DNA from 4 places in the Paenarthrobacter sp. NPDC058040 genome. Region 1 is predicted to be linked to each of the others. Evidence: riboswitches for the same ligand, from Rfam matches in the RefSeq annotation. Region 1 holds a riboswitch; each other region holds the start of a gene.
What was found. Region 1 has a riboswitch for cyclic di-AMP ahead of ACFVSJ_RS16475 (C40 family peptidase). Riboswitches for the same ligand answer to the same signal wherever they lie in the genome.
Positions count from the first base shown of each region.

Region 2: linked by a shared signal. The riboswitch ahead of ACFVSJ_RS11610 (NlpC/P60 family protein) and the one ahead of ACFVSJ_RS16475 (C40 family peptidase) in region 1 are both predicted to bind cyclic di-AMP.
Region 3: linked by a shared signal. The riboswitch ahead of ACFVSJ_RS07135 (hypothetical protein) and the one ahead of ACFVSJ_RS16475 (C40 family peptidase) in region 1 are both predicted to bind cyclic di-AMP.
Region 4: linked by a shared signal. The riboswitch ahead of ACFVSJ_RS02940 (hypothetical protein) and the one ahead of ACFVSJ_RS16475 (C40 family peptidase) in region 1 are both predicted to bind cyclic di-AMP.

Region 1 covers NZ_JBHVRN010000011.1:104,079-107,409, reverse strand. Annotated here, with positions in the region: cyclic di-AMP (ydaO/yuaA leader) riboswitch at 164-405, shown strand; gene ACFVSJ_RS16480 (M23 family metallopeptidase) at 410-1,240, shown strand; cyclic di-AMP (ydaO/yuaA leader) riboswitch at 1,387-1,545, shown strand; gene ACFVSJ_RS16475 (C40 family peptidase) at 1,550-2,281, shown strand; gene ACFVSJ_RS16470 (NlpC/P60 family protein) at 2,379-3,152, shown strand.
Region 2 covers NZ_JBHVRN010000007.1:183,406-186,736, reverse strand. Annotated here, with positions in the region: gene ACFVSJ_RS11615 (FAD-dependent monooxygenase) at 1-431, shown strand, start outside; gene ACFVSJ_RS11610 (NlpC/P60 family protein) at 507-1,274, opposite strand; cyclic di-AMP (ydaO/yuaA leader) riboswitch at 1,278-1,469, opposite strand; gene ACFVSJ_RS11605 (copper resistance protein CopC) at 1,620-2,252, opposite strand; gene ACFVSJ_RS11600 (NCS2 family permease) at 2,366-3,331, shown strand, end outside.
Region 3 covers NZ_JBHVRN010000004.1:184,943-188,273, reverse strand. Annotated here, with positions in the region: gene ACFVSJ_RS07145 (DUF6480 family protein) at 31-264, shown strand; gene ACFVSJ_RS07140 (ATP-dependent DNA ligase) at 271-1,335, opposite strand; cyclic di-AMP (ydaO/yuaA leader) riboswitch at 1,552-1,698, shown strand; gene ACFVSJ_RS07135 (hypothetical protein) at 1,702-3,030, shown strand; gene ACFVSJ_RS07130 (AEC family transporter) at 3,291-3,331, opposite strand, start outside.
Region 4 covers NZ_JBHVRN010000002.1:21,156-24,486, forward strand. Annotated here, with positions in the region: gene ACFVSJ_RS02930 (response regulator transcription factor) at 1-271, shown strand, start outside; gene ACFVSJ_RS02935 (sensor histidine kinase) at 275-1,765, shown strand; cyclic di-AMP (ydaO/yuaA leader) riboswitch at 1,874-2,055, shown strand; gene ACFVSJ_RS02940 (hypothetical protein) at 2,059-2,898, shown strand; gene ACFVSJ_RS02945 (glycosyltransferase) at 3,064-3,331, shown strand, end outside.

The sequences.
Region 1 (3,331 bases):
TCACATCTCACTCCGGCTGCCGGGCGGAACGGTGTGACCTGCGGTTTCCGCCAAAAAGTGATAAGGGCATCGGCAGGAAAACGGCGTGACAGAAGATAACGAATTTATTACCGAAGGCTTTAATCGCCTATAGTTGTCTACTAGCGCCGATACCAAAGCGTTACCTGATCTGGAGCCGAGCTCTGCCAGCAGATCAGGGGTGTTATCCACTACTGGCAGAGGCGGGGGAACCACAATCGGCTGCCTGAAGAAGCAGCCTTGGGGTGAAGTCCGCAGCAGCAGTGCCTACTTACGCAATTCCCTCCCGGGATACCTGTGTGCCGTATGCGCTGTGTGCGGGCCGGGTCTTTGCACTCTCTGATCCGAATCCGACAGCTAACTTCGCAGGCTTTCAAGAGAGGAACAGAGTTTGACATCGCAGAACGTCAGGGGCCGCCGACGCGCGTCCGGCCCCGCTGCTGAGCTGCGGCCAGCCCGCGCAGTAACGGAGATCCGGCCTCGCGACACCCAGCGTCAGGTGCGCCGCCGTAAGAGCCCGTTGCGCCAGGTTGCCGATTTCGCCGCAGCCAGTGGCGTAGGGCAGAAAGCCGGAGTGGCCTTGGCCGCTACGGGCCTTGCCCTCACTGTCGGTCTGCCGGCCACGAGCCCCGTGATGGCCACCTCCGAGTCGGGCCAAACAGAAGCCGCGCTTGCGGTAGCCGGTGGCAGCCAGCCTGAAGTTTCCGCGGCGGCCTCGGCAAAAATCGACTTCAGCCGCGCGGCGGTGGCCACCAAGGCCGATCCCGACGGCAAGCTTAAGCAACTGCTCAGCGCCCAGTCTGTTGGCAGCATCCAGGCCAGCTCGTCCAAGGGCACCCTTGGCAGCCCGCTGGATACGTTGACCACGGCCTCGCCGTTCGGCTACCGGGTCAGCCCCTTGACAGGCGGTACCGGGGACTTCCACCGCGGCCAGGACTTCGTGGCCCAGTGCGGTACGCAGGTCCACGCGGCTGCGGCCGGGAAGGTCACGTTCGCCGGCTGGCACGAGTACGGCGGCGGTAACCGCGTAGTAGTGGATCACGGCAACGGCCTCGAGACCACGTACAACCACCTGTCGTCCTTCAATGTCAAAGTAGGGCAGACCGTCAGCCGCGGCGATGTTGTGGCCCTGAGTGGCACTACAGGGGCTTCCACGGGCTGCCACCTGCACTTCGAGGTCCAGGTCAACGGCGAAGTCGTGGACCCCATGGGCTGGCTCTAAGCAAAGTCGATGGTCGTCTATCGCATTCTCGACACACCCCGTGACCTGAATGTGACATTCACGTTCAACTGTTGTACCGTCTAAAGCGCATCGGCTTTTTAGGGGGCCGATGCACTTGAGTGGATTGCCTAGCTCTGCCACCACTCAGGATCCGTTCGCAAAATTCGTCTGGCAGGGGCGGGGGAACCACTTTTGGTCTTCGAAAGAAGGCCTTGGGGTTAAGTCACAAAGCTTCCCGAAGCTCGTGGCCGGATGACTCCCATCCGAATCCGACAGCTCACCTCGCAGGCATTGGGAGAGGCTACCTACGTGTCATCACGCACTACCCCTGCGCGCCACCGCGCCGCGACGGTTCACCCGTTGAACACTCTTTCGAAGGCTGTTTCAACCAACGCCGGAACCGTTGGCCGCCAGGCCGCAGTTCTCGCCGCAGCCTCCGGCCTCGTCCTCAGCGTCGGCCTTCCGGCCCAGGCAGCTGACACGGACGTTTCCAAGGCCGAGACGAGCACGCAGCAGCTCCTCACCACCGAGGTTGTCACTGCAGAGCCCACCGCCACCGTTTCCTTCGAGAGCCCCGTCGTGGCCACCAAGGAAGCCCCGAAGATCCAGCGCGCTTCGCAGGCAACCCAGCGCTCCCAGAGCACCGGTGACCAGGCCGCAGGCGCCATCACCGCACAGTCCTCCGAAGCCAAGGATTCGGCCTCCAGCGCCGCAGCATCCGGCCTCGCCGCCATCGCCTACACGGGCATCGGCCACCCCTACGTTTGGGGCGGCACCACCCCCAACGGCTGGGACTGCTCCGGCTTCACCCAGTGGGTCTACGCCCAGGCCGGCATCAGCATCCCCCGCGTCAACGCCTGGACGGCCATGAAGCCCACCAGTACCCCGCAGCCGGGCGACCTGGTCATGCAGAATGGCGGCGCGCACGTTGGTATCTACGTCGGCAACGGCATGATGATCAGCGCACTCAACCCGAGCCAGGGAACCTTGCTCCACTCGGTGGCTTCCACTGGCACGTCTTCATTCTTCACCCTCCGCTAAAACCCGTTCGGGGTACGCCAGCATGCCCCCCAAGTGCTGGCTTGCCCACAAACCGCGTGTGTCCCCAACCGCTCGCGGAAACGAAAAGAGATTAAAAATGACCAGTGCACACAAGGTTGCACGGCACCGAGCTGAGGCACCCAAGACCAGCTCGCTCGCCGTGATCGCGAAGGCTGTCAGCGACAACGCCGGTGGCGTCGGTCGCCAGGCAGCGGTCATCGCTGCTGCTTCCGGACTGGTCTTGACCAGTGGCGTTGCCGCGAACGCTGCGGATACCAACGTCCAGCGTGAGTCCACGGCTACCACGGCCCTTGACGTCCAAGCCGTGGCGCAGTCCACCATCGCCGCTGATTCCACCGTGGCCATCTCTTACGAGAGCCCGGTTGTCACCACGGTGGAGGCTCCGGCTCCCGTTGTGGAGAAGGCGGCCCCGAAGGCGGAAGCCTCAACAGCATCCGGATCGAACGCCTCCGGTGCCAACGCCACGCTGGCAGTCAACAACACAGCTGCCGCCGCAAAGGCTCCCGCAGCTTCCAGTGGCCTCGGTGCCGCCATCGCCGCTGCGGCTTACGCCCAGCTTGGCGTGACCCAGGACTGCACCATGCTGGTCACCAACTCGTTGGCCGCCGTGGGCATCCACTTCCACGACTGGCCTGCCGGCTACCTCTCCCTGGGCCGCACCGTCAGCGCCGCCGAAGCCCAGCCCGGCGACCTCGCCTACTACGCCAACGGTGGCTACGGTGGAATGGCGCACATCGCCGTCTACGTGGGTAACGGAATGGCGGTGCACGGTGGATGGAACGGATCCACCACCGCACTCTTCAGCGTCAACGTGGGCTCCGGTCCGGTCTTCATCCGCGTGAACGGCTGACACAGCTTCAACAGGAACGCCCCGCAGGAATCCCTGCGGGGCGTTCCGCATTTAAGGCCCCAGAGGTGTCCCGCACGTGAACATTCGCCGACACTGCCTTGGAACCGGCCCGAAAATTCGTTGATACGGCATATAAGTGCTTACCCTTATGGTGTCGATCCACAGCCCGTACATGCAGA
Region 2 (3,331 bases), on a different contig from region 1:
AACGAAACCAGATCCTCCGGCACCTGCGGAACTACGCAGCCAGCCACCAACTCGATGTGCGGAGTTCCACCAAGGCCGTGCGGCTGGACTTCCTGGGAGCCAACGTTCCCGGACAACTTGAGCCCGCACCCCGCCAATGGGCCGTGCACACCGCCAACGGGATACTCCTCGCGGACCACATTGTGGTGACGCGCTGCGCCCAGAGCCAGTTGCGGCGGATGCTGGCTGAGCTGGGAATCGCGATCGGCCAAAACCTCGTTGCCGCCATGCGTGCGGTGGGAATGCACCTGGTGGGCGTCGGTGAAATGATCACCCCCACCCCCAAGGAAGTGCTTCGGCAGGCCAAGGCGGTTGGGCAGGCAATCTCTTTGAAGGTTGCCCTGCCCGCCGGACCCGGTATCACGGCAGGGCCTGGCATCGCGATCGCCTGACGTTCTTAAAAGCCAAAGGCCGGCACCCGGAGAACAAGTCTCCGAATGCCGGCCTCTGGTATTTAAGCGTGAAGCTTAGGCGCCAGCGCGTACATACGTGATGGGGCCCGTTGCGGTCAGCCAGCTGATCGGGTGGATACCCGTCTGGTTGCCGTTGATGCCGCCGCTGATGGCCTGGCCGTTGCCGATGTAGATGGCAACGTGGCCGGACTGGACGATCATGTCGCCCGGCTGCGGGTCGCTGACTACCTTGCCGTAGTTCAGGAACTGCATCGGAGCAAGGTCACCCACGGGGATGCCTGCGGAGCCGAGGGCGCGTTCCACCATGGCGGTGCAGTCCTGCATGATGCCGATCTGGGCGTAGGCGGAAGCAACCATGGCTGCGTTGACGCTGCCGGCCGGTGCTGCTGCTGCAGGTGCGGCAGCGACGGAGGCGGTAGCCGTGGCGGTCGCCTTGGCGGGAGCGGCAGCAACGTTGGCTGCCGCCTTCTTGGCCGGAGCCTCAACTACGGGAGCCGGCTTTTCGATGACCGGAGCGGCCACGGAGGAAACCGCGGGGCGCTCGAAGTTGATGGTGGCCGTTGAAGCTGCGGTGACAACCTTGTTGGGGGTTTCCGCAACGGTTGCGGGGCTGGAGTCGCGCTGGACCGGAGCCTGTGCGGGCGTCTCGGCAGCGTGGGCGGCGATGGAGCCGGTCAGGACCAGCCCGGAAGCTGCAGCGATGACGGCTGCCTGGCGGCCAGCGCCGGAAGCGTTGCTGGCAACGGCCTTGGAGATGGAGATGAACGGATTGGGACGCGCGATGTCCGCCTTACGACGGCCGCGAAGAATGCGTGAAGACATGAAAGAGCCTCTCCCGATGCCTGCGAGGTTAGCTGTCGGATTCGGATGGGAGTCACCCGGCCACTATCCCCCGCTGTCCAGCGGAAGCTTCGTGACTTCACCCCAAGGCGCACTCAATGGCGGCCTAAAATGGGTTCCCCGTCTCTGCCGTAGGTTTGTCTGCGAACGGATTCCGGACTGCGGCAGAGCTAGGCAATCAGGCCGGAAGTGCCTCGAAGATGGATCAGGCACAGGTACTACCGTACGCGATGATCACCGCAAAGTCACATTTGAGTAACGAGCAGGGCGCGTTGCGCGTGTCGCGGTAACCGATTCGAGATTTTCGCAGCTATGTAGAAAACCGCGTCATTCCGCGGGAGTATCGCCCTCGGCATCGTTGGAGGCAGCCAGCTTCCGGCGGGCAGTAACGGCCAGGAAGATCACGAGTCCCACGGCCACCACGGCGAGTCCCACAATGCTCCAGGGGAAGGGCTGCGAAGCCGCCGGAGCCGGCTCGCTGGAGCCGCTCCCCGGAGCTGCTGTTCCGGCGCTCGGAACCGTGGCTCCCGAAGCCGACGTGGAAGGTGAGGCACCCGCCGAACCGCTTGTCGTCGTCGTGCTTCCAGCGGCGGCAGTGAACTTGAAAGTGCCCTCAATGGGGTGCGAATCGGAGCTGACAACGCGCCACGTGACGGTGTACTCACCGGCCGGCGCGCCCTCGCGCAACTTCTGGACCGCTTGGTTGTCGATGATTTCGACCGCGCCGTCCGCCCAGTTTTCGCCGCCCGCGGTCACCGTCACACCGGAGCCGATGGCCAGCGGGCGGTTGTTGAACGTGATGGAGACCGACGCCGGAACTGCCGCCACGGTGGCACCGTTCGCCGGAGTGGTGGACTCGGCGACGTCGTGCGCGGACGCGGGGGCGGCACCAAACAGCACCGCGGAGGCGAAGGCAAGAGCAGCTACGACGGCGGCCAGAAGCGGGCGGACGGTACGCATGGGGCGGTTTCTCCTAATGTTGGCTTCCTTACAGACTAGGCGAATCGTCCGGGCGTCCCGTATCCGCAGGCATAGGATTTGAGAGCACACTCACCCGATCCCCGGAGACCTTCATGCTTAAACAAGGTTCTGCCCTCGACCGTTACTTCAAGATTTCCGAACGGGGCTCCACGTACTCGCGGGAAATCCGTGGCGGGTTCGCGACCTTCTTTGCCATGAGCTACATCGTGGTCCTGAACCCCCTGATCCTCTCCGGAGCCGATTCCAGCGGGGCATCCCTGGGCTTCACCGCGGTCGCCGCCACCACGGCGTTCGTTGCGGGCATCCTGACCATCCTCATGGGCGCCTGGGCCAAGCATCCGTTCGCGGTGGCGACAGGCCTGGGTGTCAACGCCTTCGTGGCCGTCACCGTTGCCTCGCACCCGGGGCTGACCTGGCCGGACATGATGGGCTTGGTTGTCCTCTCCGGCCTGACCATGCTGATCCTGGTCCTCACCGGCTTCCGTACCGCGGTGTTCAAGGCCGTTCCGGAAGCCCTCAAAACGGCGATCGTGGTGGGCATTGGCCTCTTCATTGCGTTGATCGGCCTGGTCAACGCCGGATTCGTCCGCCGCATCCCCGACGCCGCCGGAACCACGGTTCCCCTGGGCCTCGGCGTGGATGGCAAGCTCATGGGCTGGCCCACTTTGGTGTTTGCCGTGGGCCTCATCCTGACGATCGCCCTGGTGGTCCGCAAGGTCCGTGGCGCGATCCTGATCGGCATTGTGGTGTCCACGGCGCTGGCCGCCATCCTTGAATTCACCCTGCACATCGGGCCCAGCTTCGATGGCAAGAACGTCAACCCGCGCGGCTGGTCGCTGGTAGCCCCCACGTTGTCCGAGTGGGGCGCCCCGGACCTGTCCCTCATCGGCAAGGCCAACCCGTTCGGCGCATTTGAGCACCTGGGCTTCATCGCCGCGGCACTGCTGGCGTTCGTGATCCTCCTCAGCATCTTCTTCGACGCCATGGGCACCATGGTGGGTCTGGCCAACGAGGCCGGAACCGTGGACGAGCACGGCAACATCCCCAACGTGGACCGC
Region 3 (3,331 bases), on a different contig from region 1:
ATAATAAGTTTGCTTAGGAAAGGGTGGACCATGACGAGCTACGATCCTGAAGACGATCCCCAAACCTTCGGCGCCCCCGAACCGGACAGCATCCACGACGACCCGGACATGCGCAAGGACGAAGAACACGATCCGGCAGCTTCCTCGAACCCGGACCCGGCAGACGGCAACATCACCGGGCTGGAACCGGGCGGCGGTGTGCCTCCGGGAGAGACCCCACCGGCTGAGGGCAGCATGAGCGGCGACCAGGGCCACGAGGAGTAACGGGGATTACGTAAGACGCAGGATCTCGCCGAGGTCGTAATCGGCGGGTTCCTCCAACTGCGAGTATGTGCAACTGTCCGGGGTACGGTCCTCGCGCCACCGACGGAACTGGGTAGTGTGCCTGAACCGGTCACCCTCCATGTAGTCGTACGCCACCTCAATCACGAGTTCGGGGCGCAAAGGGACAAAGGAGAAGTCCTTGCCTGCGCTCCACCGGCTCTGCCCGCCGGGCATCCTGGATCCACCGGCGGCCGCTTCCTGGTTGGCCCATTCGCCCCAAGGATGCTCGGCGAACTCCACTTGGTACGGCTCCAACTCCGCCACCAAGGCTTCACGCTTGGCCATGGGAAACGAGGCCACGACGCCCACGTGGTGGAGGCGGCCGGAGTCGTCGTACAGGCCCAGCAACATGGACCCCACAACCTTTGCCGTCTTGTGCCAACGGAATCCGGCCACCACACAATCCGCCGTCCGCTCATGCTTCGTCTTGAACATCACCCGTTTGTTCGGCTGGTAGGTGCCGTCGAGCGGTTTGGACAACACGCCGTCGAGGCCTGCTCCCTCAAGTTGCACGAACCATTCCTTGGCCCGCTCAAGGTCATTCACCGCCGGCGTCACGTAGACCGGCGGCTCGGCGTCGGCGAGCGCCTCCTCCAAAGCTGCGCGCCGCTCCGAGAAGGGTCGGCCAGTGAGGTCGTCATCGCCCAGGGCGAGGAGGTCGAACGCCACCAACGACGACGGCGTCTTTTCGGCGAGCATGCGCACCCGGGTGTCGGCGGGGTGGATGCGTTGCTGCAAGCCCTCGAAGTCCAGGCGATTGCCGGAGATGAGGATGATCTCGCCGTCGATGACGCACCTCTCCGGAAGGTTCTTCTTCAGCGCTTCCACGAGTTCGGGGAAGTAGCGCGTCATGGGCTTCTCGTTCCGGCTGCCCAGGACGATCTCGTCGCCGTCCTTGAAGACGATGGTCCGGAAGCCGTCCCACTTGGGCTCATAGTGCCCAACATCGGGGATGTTCGGGACGGATTTGGCGAGCATGGGCGAAACGGGAGGCGTCACGGGGAGATCCATAGCTCATGTCTACCGGCCAGTACATGGTCAAAGCTAGTGTTTGCCCAGCTCGAACTTCCGGTTCCAGCCCCGCAGGGTAGGCGATTGGGTCCCCGCGAAATGTTGGACGTTCCGTCCGTTACATTAATGTGACTTTACTTCCCTGCTCCTGTACGGTCGAAGGGCGACCCTGATCTCCGCTGGGCCGCTTCCGGGCTGACGCCGAGCTCTGCCGCATCCCGGAATCCGCCAGACTCGCGGCAGAGACGGGGGACCCAAAGTTCCCGGGCCTGGTTTCAGGCCCTTGGGGTGAAGCCGCCATGTGCGGCCGGACGGCCTCGTCCGAACCCGACAGCTAACCTCGCAGGCGTTGAGAGGCAATCACCCATGTCCCCAACCATGGATCAGCCGCGCCGTGCCCAAGAGGCCATCGAGCGCACCAAGCCAACCGGACGCCGTCGGGCCCAACCCAGCGGACAGTCCCCCACCAGCGTTGAAAGCACGACGGCGGTACCCGCCGCAGCTGCCAATCCCACCCCGCCTGCGCCCATGACGCGCGCGGAGCGACGCGCGGCCGAGCGCGGTCAGGCCGCCCAGGCGATCGTTGCGCCGGAAGCCGCGGCCGGTTCCGCCGGCCACGACGCTCCTGCCGAGGAACCCCGGACCGCCGCGATCCCTGTCATCGACGCTCCCCGCGCCGACTCCACCACACCCGGCCCGCCGACGTCGGCCATTCCCGTGGTCCCGGCTGCGGACGCGCCACGGGCCGCCGCCGAGCGGGAGTTTGGCGCGGAGTCGGAGCCCGTTACCGCCGCCATCCCTGCACCGAACCCTGAAACTGCTACCGCCGCCATTCCGACAGTAGCCGCGCCGGCAGTCGCCCTCGAAGAGTCGTCACCGGTCCAGCCGAAGACGCCGGCGCAGATCGCCGCGGCGGCTACTGCTGCGGCGGGCTTGGCAAGCCGTGCCAGCAACCGGACCCGGGCTTCCGAGCACACCGCAACGCGCAAAGCTTCGACGCTCCCCACCAACGGCAAGTCCGCCTTCGGCTCGTTCGGTGCTCCGTCGTTCAACCGCGAACCGCACGCCGTGCTGACCAAGGCCGCCTCGGTCAAGACCATGGGCCAGCGCATGGCGGTGGTTGCCGGAGCACTCGGCCTGGTCCTGACCGTCGGCACTGTCAGCCAGGCCGTGGACCTCCCGCTTTTCGGCCAGGACAGCCACTCGCAGGAGGCCAGCGGCTCGAACAACAACGAAAGTGGTCGGGCAACCACCAAGGCTTCCCCTGGTCCCACCCCCTCGTACACCACCGCGTCCTCGACGTCGGCCGCGAAAGCCGAGGCCGGAACGCCCGCCGAACCCCAGACTGAAGCGGAGGCACCTGCTGGCGCAACGGCGTCGTCCGCTGCTGTCCCGCAGGTTTCCTTGGCCGCCCCGCAGTGGGTACCGTCCGCCGCTCCCTCGGCTGTGGTCCCGGTTCCAGGAGTAACCACGCCGGTCCCGAGCCAGCCGGCACCGCCGTCGGACACTATTACGGCCCCGACGCCTACGCCGACCACCACCCCGACCGTCACGCCGACCCCGACGCCGACTCCCACGCAGACCCAGCCGTCGAAGCCGAAGCCCAGCGGCAACCCCAACGCTTCCTCCACGCCGCAGCCAAGCGGCTCGGCAGTGGACGGGTTGCTGGACGCGGCCAAGGACCTCCTCAAGTGAGCATCCGACTGCCCCGGACAACCACGCATGTCGGCTGGCACGGCCGCTATTGCAGCAGCAGCCGGACTGCCACCTTCCGTCGCCGGATGGGCCGCTGGAGCTGCCAGCGGCTTCGGCGCTCCTAGGCCGCCAACGCAAAGGAGGCTGGCACCCGATCGGGTGCCAGCCTCCTTTGTTTTACCCAGCGAAAGCTGTTGGGAAGCTCGAAGATCGCGTAGGCCACGAAGAACAGGCCGTCACCGAAGCCCGCAAGCGGACGCCTATCCCAGCAGCCAGGCAACCACCACGAGCGCCCCGACGC
Region 4 (3,331 bases), on a different contig from region 1:
GAACGTGGACACCCGCGAAGTAACCCGGGCCGGTGAGGACATCGCCCTGACGGCAACCCAGTTCGAGCTCCTTCGCTACCTCATGGAGAACCCCAAGCGCGTGGTCAGCAAGGCCCAGATCCTGGACCGCGTGTGGGATTACGACTTCGGCGGGCAAGCGAACATCGTGGAACTCTACATCTCCTACCTGCGCAAGAAGATCGAGGCCAACCACCCGCCCATGATCCACACTGTGCGTGGCGCCGGCTACGTCATCAAGCCCGCGGACTAAGCCTTGACCACACTCTCAGGGGTCGCCAGGAACACGCAGCGCAGCTGGTTGGACCCATCCACCTGGCACTTGCGGACGCGGTTGGTCCTCGTTGCCATGGCGCTGCTCGTCGCTATCTGCGGGGCGGTGGGCGTAGTCAGTTATGCCTCCATGGACATGGTGTTCAACCGGCAATTGGACAGGCAGTTGGAGCAGGCCTCCAGCCGGGCCAACACCTTTGGCCGACCGCCTTCGAGTTTCCCCACTGGGAGGCCGGACCCGCTCGAAGCCAGGGGCCAGGCCGCCGGCACCTTGAATGCGCGCATCAGCGGCTCCTCTGTCAGCAGCGCCGGACTCATCGACGCCGCCGGAAACCGCGCCACGCTTTCCGCCGAAGACAACCAGGTCCTGCTGGATCTTCCTTTGGACAACCGGCCCGTGGACCGGTCGCTCTCCATCGGCGATTACCGCTTGGTGGCTGTGAAGACCGCCTACGGCGATGTCATCGTCACTGGCTTGCCCCTGGCCGACAAGCAAGCCACCGAAGCTTCCCTTGTGTGGACCATGGTGTTCGTCTCGCTGGGCGGCTTGGTGCTGATCGGGCTGGCCGGAACCGTCATCATCCGCCGGACCATGCGCCCGCTTGAACAATTGTCGGAGGTCGCAACCAAGGTCTCCCGCTTGCCCCTCGACGCCGGCGAGGTCGCGCTCGCGGTGCGCGTACCGCCGTCGGCCTCCCATCCGGGAACCGAAGTGGGCAGCGTGGGCTACGCCCTCAACCAGATGCTCAACAATGTGGCCAGCGCGCTCGAGGCCCGGCAGGAAAGCGAAACCAAGGTCCGGCAATTCGTTGCTGACGCCTCGCATGAACTGCGCACTCCCCTCACCGCCATCCGGGGTTACACTGAGATGCTGCGGATGACCGAGAACTTCACCGAAGACGGCCGCAAGTCCCTGGCCCGGGTCCAGAGCCAGTCGGAACGGATGAGCACCCTGGTGGAGGACCTGCTGCTCCTGGCGCGGTTGGACGAAGGCCAGCCCCTAAAGGTCACGGAGGTGGACCTGACGCAGTTGGTCATTGAAACCGTTACCGACGAGAAAGTCATGGCGCCGGACCATGTGTGGCAACTCAAACTCCCGGATGAGCCGATCACGGTGCGCGGAGACGCCACGCAACTTCACCAGGTGCTGGCCAACCTGCTCTCCAACGCGCGGAAGCATACCGATCCCGGCACCACCGTTGTCACCGGCGTGATGCTGAGCGCGGACGGGAGCGCAGTGGTCACCGTTACGGACAATGGACCCGGCATTCCCGCGGATTTCCAGGGCCGGATCTTCTCCCGTTTTGCCCGCGCTGACGCGGCGCGGTCGGGTTCGGAAGGGACTTCCGGCCTGGGCCTGTCGATCGTGGAATCGATCGTTGGCGCACACGGTGGGAGCGTCGAAGTGACGTCCAAACCGGGACGCACAGAATTCGCCTTGCGACTCCCTTCCGTGACCAACGAACGCGTATAACGAAACCGGCAAGGCGACGCACCGGCGTCGTGATCTCTGTTACCTAAATGTGACTTAAGCAAGATCCTCCTGTACCGTCGAAAGGGTGGGTCGCCCCAAGAGGCCCACACCCGGGATGCGCCGAGCTCTGCCACTTCCCGGAGTTCCGTTCTCATCGAGGCAGAGACGGGGGACCCAGAGTCTCCGGGCCAGGCATTGCCGGCCCTTGGGGTGAAGCCGCAGCTACACGCGCGGCCGGATGACCTCATCCGAACCCGACAGCTAACTCCGCAGGCGCTGAGAGGTAATCACACATGTCTGAATTCAAGGATCAGGCGCGCCCTTCCGCGCGTCACCGCGACGATCACGATGCTCCGCTGACCAAGTCGCAGGCCGTTCTGAAGAACGCCGCACGCCAGGGCAAGGCCGGCCACCGCATGTCGGTCGTAGCCGGTGTAGTCGCCGCCGCACTCGGTGTCGCATCGCTGGGCCAAGCCGCCAACGCCGCGTTCAACCTCCCGGAACTGAGCCAGACCGCACAGACCCAGGCAGCAGCACAGGTTGACCCGCAGACCCGGGAAAACGCAGTTGCCGAGGCCGCAGCGCAGGCCGACGCCGCCAAGAAGGCCGCTGCCGACAAGGCTGCCGCTGCCCAAGCCGCAGCTGAGAAGGCTGCCGCTGACAAGGCAGCTGCGGACAAGGCTGCAGCCGAGAAGGCCGCCGCCGACCAGGCAGCCGCAGCACAGGCTGCCGCAGAGAAGGCCGCTGCCGACGCCGCCGCCAAGGCTGCAGCCGACAAGGCAGCCGCAGCAGCAGCTGCCGCCGCCGCTGCCCCCAAGGCCGTTGACGATCCTGCCGCCGCAAAGGCCTACGCAGCCAGCATCCTGGCCAGCTACGGTTGGGGCCCGGGCGAGATGACCGCCCTGAACACCCTGTGGGAAAAGGAATCCAACTGGCGCACGACTGCCACGAACGCCTCCAGCGGTGCGTACGGCATTGTCCAGTCGCTGCCAGCTTCCAAGATGGCATCCGCCGGCGCTGACTGGCAGACCAACTACCAGACCCAGATCAAATGGGGCCTGAACTACATCAAGGAACGCTACGGCTCCCCCTCGGCAGCCCTCGCCTTCCACTTGGCCAACAACTGGTACTAAGCCAAGAGACTTTCCCGATAGCCGCTCCCGTTCCGGCCGTCCGCATCACCCCCAACTGATGCGGCCGGCGGGAACCCGGGGGCGGTTTTCGCGTTCCCCCAGTTACACAGTCGCGTCACAGCTTCTGCCTAAAGCCCTCACAATCGGCGGCTCCACTCTGGATGCATGACGCTCATAGATCCCGCCACCAGCGCGTTGCCGAACCCCGCCCATGCGGGGCCTTCCGCCGCTCCTGCCTTGCCCCACCGGCAGTCCCGGCGTTCTCCTGTGGACACCCATTCCACAGTTCCCGTCCTGGACGTCACAGTTCCCGTCCACAACGAAGAAACTGACCTCGAGGAATGCCTGCGCCGCCTGCACGGGCACCTCGTGGATACTTTTCCGCACACGTTCCGCATCACGGTGGCGGACAATGCCAGCACGGACAACACCC